One region of the Bacillus cereus group sp. RP43 genome, then DNA from elsewhere that is predicted to be linked to it. Evidence: a T-box and tRNA genes for the amino acid it is inferred to sense, from the RefSeq annotation. Region 1 holds a T-box; the other holds one or more tRNA genes.

Region 1 (3,397 bases):
ATCATCATTGTAATATAAATCTCTCGTATTTTTTAAATATGTTAGTTTACTGTTCCAATCATACTCTTCCAAAAACCACGCCTCCTTTTATATACAAAACTAAAGTTCTCTATAGATTAGCCATATCCCTACACTATTGTTGAAATTTCAGGCTAGTTAAGTATAAATAGCAAAATTCCAAAGTAAAAAAACTAGTGCATTGTTAACGATACACTAGCCTTTTTTATTTTACATCTCCTCAGGCGCCTCCACCCCAAGTAAACGTAATCCCTCTTTTAATACAACCGTCACAGCATAAGCTAATGCGATTCTACTCTCTTTTTCTTCGTTCTCTTCTAAAATACGAACATTTCCATAATATTTATTGAACGCTTGTGCTACATCTAATACGTATTTTGAAATAATAGATGGCTCATTTTTATTGAAGGCTGCTTCAGTTACTTCTGGGAATCTGTTGAGTAATTTTACTACACTCCAGCTGTAATCGTCTTTTAATTCAAAAGTACACGTTTCAAATTCTACACTTTCTTTTCTTAAAATTGAACAAGCACGCGCATGTGTGTATTGTACATACGGTCCTGTTTCCCCTTCAAATTTCAACATATTTTCTAATGAGAATTCAATATTATGCATACGCTCATTTTTTAAATCGTGGAAGATAACTGCTCCAACACCTACTTGCTTTGCCACTTCTTCTTTTTGTTTTAAATTCGGATTTTTCTCTTCAATATTTTGTTCCGCAAGTGCAACAGCTTCTTCTAGCACTTCTTCTAATAAAATAATTCTACCCTTACGTGTCGACATTTTCTTACCATCTTTTAATATGAACCCGAACGGTACATGTTCCATCCCATCAACCCAAGTGTAGCCAAGCTTTTTTAATACAGTGAAAAATTGATTAAAATGCAAGCTTTGTTCGGGTCCTACTACATATAAAGCCTTATCAAATTCGTATGTGTTTTGACGATACAATGCGGCTGTTAAATCACGTGTTGCGTAAATGGTAGCACCATCTGATTTTCTAATTAAACATGGCGGCATACCTTCTTCTTCTAAATTAACGACTAATGCCCCTTCTGATTCTTCCAGTAAGTCGTGCTCTTCTAAAATCCCAATAAAGTCTTCCATTTTATCATTATAGAAAGCTTCTCCTTGAAAGTTTGTAAATTCCACACCGAGAAGTTCATAAATACGAGAAAATTCTTTTAAAGACTCATGACGGAACCAATTCCAAAGTTCGACTGCTTCTTCATTTCCTTCTTCTAGTTTTTTAAACCATGAGCGTCCTTCTTCTTCTAGTTCTTTGTTCTCTTTTGCTTCTTCATGAAACTGAACATATAACTTAAATAACTCACGAATTGGATCCTCTTTAACAACTTCTTCATTTCCCCATTTTTTATATGCGGTAATTAACTTTCCGAACTGTGTTCCCCAATCCCCAATATAATTAATTCCGACAACTTCATATCCACATTTTTCGGCGATATGTTTCAGCGAATTGCCGATCATTGTAGAACGTAAATGCCCCATTGAAAAAGGTTTCGCGATATTAGGAGAGGAATAATCGATAACTACCGTTTTTTCACATCCAAAGTGATTTTGACCGTACTCTTCTTTCTCCGCTAAAATTGTTTTTAATACTTCATCACTTACTGTTTGACGATTAAAAAAGACGTTTACATACGGGCCAACAGCCTCTATTTTCGTAAAAAATGGGTCATTTAATTTCTCCGCAACTTCCTTTGCGATAGTAGCTGGTGATTTTTTATATTGCTTCGCTAGTGAAAAACATGGGAACGCTGCATCACCGAATTCATCTTGTTTTGGGGTTTCGATTAAATCTAAAATTTGATTTTGCGTTAATTCGTCCGTAATAATATTTGATAAGCTCTTCGCAAACTGCGTTTTATACTCCATACTGTAACCTCCTTATTTTTTAAAACACAAAAAACTCGTCTCTAAAAAAGAGACGAGTTTTAACCCGTGGTACCACCCTTGTTGTTCATTACGAACCACTTTCCCGTTTATAACGAGGACAGGGGGCCTCGGCTTACTCTACTATTCGTTCAAGAAGCATCTCCGAAGTGCGCTTCATCTTTTCTTCCGCACTAGGCTCACACCATCCCTAGCTCGCTTTCCTTCTGAAAAAGACTACTCTCTTCATCACAGACAGTATATTTAATTAATTATTGCTTATTATACATCTTTTCAAACAATTAGCAAAGGTCAATTACCCCAAAATGAAACTTTGCACTTTTTCTTTTGTATACGTGAAAATTGTGTTTTTCAAATCTAGTACTACGGAAATGGTCTTTCAGAACGACACGTTTTCTCGCCACACGCTTCGCTTCCGCAATTGTTTCATCAGTAATATCATGATACAAAGCGAAGTGTTTTAACCCTTTAATTCCATCTGATTCTATGACAGTTTCTTCAAACATCGGATCAAGGTAAACAACGTCATAACTATTATCTTCACATTGCGTTAAAAAAGCGAAATGCTCTGTTTGCTTTACATGGATTCTTTGCATTGCCTTATCGATTTCAGAAACTGATGAAGACCATGCTTGCAAACCTTTTTCCATTATGTAAGCCATATATTCGTTACCTTCAAGTCCTGTTACTGTTCCGTTCTCACCAACGATATAACTAGCTACAATACTATCTGATGCCATACCGAGCGTACAATCTAACACTGTCATTCCGCTCTCTAACTTTGCAGCTTGTACAAATGGATCGTGCTCTCCGCGCATTAACCTTTTCACACGAAACATCGCCGAATTTGGATGAAAGAAAAACGACTCTTCCGTACCCTTTGGATAAATAGCTAATCGGTTTTTCCCTACGACAAGTACATCCTGTTTATACTGCTCATGCAGTTTGTGTACAGGTATATCATTACGTAAAACGAAAGAACAATTTAATTCTTCCGCTACCTTATTTGCATAAGCTATCATTTCTTTATTTGTTCTTCCTGCTGTTGTTACTATCATTTTTTCACCTCTATATAAAGAAAAGAGGGAGATTCACTCTCCCCCTACTTTAGCAATTCTTTTCGAAAGCTTGTTCTAAGTTTGTAATAATTTCGTCCATTGTTGCGCCTTCAATTTCATGACGGTGAATGAAGTGAACAACTTCTTTTCCTTTTAGTAATGCCATAGATGGTGAAGATGGAGGGATTTCTCCGAAGTATTCACGCATTTTCGCAGTAGCGTCTTTATCTTGACCTGCAAATACAGTTACAAGATGATCAGGTTGTTTTTCAGCACGTACAACCGCTTGACCAGCTGATGGGCGTGCTAAGCCAGCTGCACAACCACAAACAGAGTTTACAACTACTAAAGTTGTACCTGTTGCATTCTCAATAAATTCTGTTACAGCTTCTTCTGTAGTTAAC
Region 2 (3,397 bases), 2.8 Mb from region 1:
TGTTTCACCCGCTTCGTCGAAATAGCTTCATCCTCCGTCGTCGAAACAGCAGTACTAAAGAATGCTTTCATTTCAAATAAACCGTGCGGCGTTTGCACATATTTATTACGCGTTGCACGACTAATTGTAGACTCATGCACACTTAGTTCTTCCGCTACCTCTTTTAAAGCAAGTGGTTTTAAATATGCTGGACCTTCCCAGAAGAAATCACGCTGTTTTTCCATTATAATGCCCATTACTTGCAGAAGCGTTTGTTTTCTCTGTTTCAAACTGCGCATAATCCACTGCACATGCTGATACTTTTCTGATACATAAGATGCTACTTCACTCTCACTATTATTAAGAAGCGCACTATACTCAGAATGAATTTCAATTCTTGGCATATTTCTCTCATTCATTTGTAAAACGAGACGATCACCATCTTTTTTCACCGCCATATCAGGCACAATATAAAGTGGTTTATCAGAAGAAAATGCAAGACCTGGCTTTGGTTGTAATGATGTTATACAATTTACCGCACTCTGCAATTCCTCATTACTACACTTCAGCACTTGAACGAGCTTTCGCCAATCTTTCTTCACGAAATAAGCAAAGTGATCCTCTATAACCTCTTCCGCTAATCCATTCCGTCTTTGTAAGCGCTTCAATTGTAAGGTTAGACATTCCTGAATATTACGTGCTCCTACCCCTGCTGGCTCGAGTGATTGGACAAGCTCAACAGAGCGGTCGACTACATGAATCGGCGCGGAAAGGAGATCCGCTAACTCTTCATTCGTTTCTTGTAAATACCCATTTCCATCCATGTTCATAATAATGAAAGAAGCTACTTTTCGCTCTTCTTCTTCTATTTTATAATACTGTAGCTGATTTAATAAATGTTGCTGAATCGTTGTAGAATCCACACTGTAGATTTCCATTTGATTATCGACTTGTTTGCCGGTACTTTTACTTGTGTTAGAGCTCTTTTTCTTCTCCCTCTCAAAACCACCTAACTCAATAAGGGGATTCTCTAACGATTGCTCATACAAAAACTCCGATAATTCTTGTACATTATACTGGAGCATTGTAATCGCTTGCCTTAACTCTTGTGTCATTGCCAAACGTAAGCTTTGTTCTTGTAAAAGACTTGCCTTCAAACTAATCTCCCCCTTGTTTCTATTGTACAATAAGTTTGGTAAAAGGAGAATCCTATCGCAGACACCCATTCCAAAATATTATTAATTTATATGTATTAATGAGATTTACATCTTACAACCGAAAAACGAATAATATTGAAAGAAAATAATAAAGAACAACATTATTACCAAGTACTAATAGTAAATCTTATTACTAGATATAACAAGAGGGAAATAAAAAAAGTCCTAACCTACAAAACGTAAGTTAGGACTTTTTGACGCGCCCAGAGGGATTCGAACCCCCGGCAGACGTGGTACCGGAAACCACCGCTCTATCCGACTGAGCTATGGGCGCATGATAAAATTTTATAAACCGTTTATTATCAAAGTTTTAAGCCTTCTTCTATTCCGCTTTTCCACATTTAATTTCTTGCGAAAAATCTCTAATAGAAGTGAAATACAACAAGTAAATACCTGCTTATTTTCTTCTCATAATAATAGCAATAAAATCCATCTAAATCAATAAAAATATCCCCTTAATCCTTTATATACCTTAGCTAGGAGCCTATAAAACATATCCTTCCCCTAAATTTTCCAAACATAAATTCACCCGAACCCACAAATTATAATCTTTGAATTGATATTCCAAAGGGGGCTTCATTCAATGACTGTAATTACAAAACTAAAGCAAACTGTTTCTGGATTAAAAAGTGCACAAGCTAGCTTAGAGGGATTCGCTCTTGATACGGATAACCAACAAGCAAAGCAACTTTTCCAAACAGCTGCGCAACAAACACAAACAATTATTGACTCTTTAAACCCACGTGTTGAAGAAGTCCAGCAAGAAGAACCACAATACACACAGCAATAACCAAAAGTGCCATTTCATCTAATGGTACACAATTTGAGAAAAAGGATGATATGCAATCATCCTTTTTCTCTCAAATTACATACTGCAATAGAAATGGAATGATTATAATGCGAAAACTCGGACTCATAGCCGCGTTATTTGTTCTTCTATTCGGTTCACTTACCGGATGCGATAATAGCCCGTTAGATAAAAAAGTAAAGAAAGAAGAAGCTAAGCGAACAGATGAAAAAAAGGGCCCAAAGTTAACAAAAATGAGTACAGAATCCTTTAATCAATCTATATCGCAAGACGCTAAGAAAAAAGCCCTCGCTATAGATGGAATTATAAAAGCTACCGCAGTTAATACCAATTTAGATCTTTACATAGCCGTCAAACCTGAACATCACGAAAGATTTGGTTTAAAGCCTTTACGAAGTAAATTAAAAAAGAAATTAAGTGATGAAAACCCTACTTTCGATATTCATGTAAGTACAGACAAAAAGATTTTTATGCTCCTAGAAGAACTTGAAAACAAAATTAAGAACAAGAAAGTAAGCAAGGATGGCATTAAAGAACAATTGAAACTCATTCAATCAGAAATGGGATCTAATATTTAAGCTTTCTAAAAGAAAAGGAAGGATTCAAATGTCCAGTAAAGATAAAAACTTAACACCGGTACAACAGGAATATAAAAAATTCGAGCAAGAACGAGAACCGAAGCGTCCTGTCTTAAAAAATTGTATAAAAGCTTTTTTCGTTGGTGGTTTCATTTGCTTCATCGGACAACTTATTTCTACTTTTTACATCACGTATTTTGATTTCACTGAGCGCTCAGCAGGGAATCCGACAGTAGCAACTCTAATTTTCATTTCCATGTTACTAACTGGATTCGGTATATACGATCGCTTTGGACAATTTGCCGGGGCAGGCACAGCTGTACCTGTTACTGGATTTGGAAACTCTGTTATTGCTGCATGTATTGAACACCGAACGGAAGGGTTCGTCCTTGGTGTTGGCGGGAACATGTTTAAATTGGCTGGGTCTGTTATTTTGTTTGGTGTATTTTCCGCTTTCGTCATCGCACTTATTAAAACGATTCTCGTTCAATGGGGAGGGCTATAAATGTTACAAGGACACCGAACATGGGTATTTGAAAACAAACCAGTCATTATCTCAACCGGGGTAGTCGGTGGACCATTTGAAGCGAAAGGTAATATCCCTGAAGACTTCGACACCCTCCATGAAGATTTATGGCTTGGACAAGATTCTTACGAAAAGGCTCACAAGATTTTATTTGAAGAAGCTTGCAGCCGTGCTACAGAGAAAGCAAAACTTCGGAAAGACGATATTCAATTCGTACTCGCCGGAGATTTAATTAATCAAATAACCCCAACGAGTTTTGCATGTCGTACACTCGGAACACCTTACCTTG

The links. The T-box of region 1 lies ahead of argS (arginine--tRNA ligase). A T-box ahead of a tRNA ligase gene usually reads a tRNA of that ligase, here a tRNA-Arg.
Positions count from the first base shown of each region.
Region 2: it encodes a tRNA-Arg, which carries the amino acid that the T-box ahead of argS (arginine--tRNA ligase) is inferred to sense. The anticodon was not compared.

Region 1 covers NZ_JARVHQ010000001.1:3,119,347-3,122,743, forward strand. Annotated here, with positions in the region: gene QCI75_RS16220 (class I SAM-dependent methyltransferase) at 1-72, opposite strand, end outside; gene argS (arginine--tRNA ligase) at 229-1,917, opposite strand; T-box leader at 1,963-2,176, opposite strand; gene QCI75_RS16230 (class I SAM-dependent methyltransferase) at 2,217-2,993, opposite strand; gene QCI75_RS16235 (BrxA/BrxB family bacilliredoxin) at 3,043-3,397, opposite strand, start outside.
Region 2 covers NZ_JARVHQ010000001.1:363,773-367,169, reverse strand. Annotated here, with positions in the region: gene rpoN (RNA polymerase factor sigma-54) at 1-1,136, opposite strand, end outside; tRNA gene QCI75_RS01785 (tRNA-Arg) at 1,395-1,470, opposite strand; gene QCI75_RS01780 (DUF1657 domain-containing protein) at 1,780-1,986, shown strand; gene QCI75_RS01775 (YhcN/YlaJ family sporulation lipoprotein) at 2,094-2,582, shown strand; gene spoVAC (stage V sporulation protein AC) at 2,611-3,087, shown strand; gene spoVAD (stage V sporulation protein AD) at 3,088-3,397, shown strand, end outside.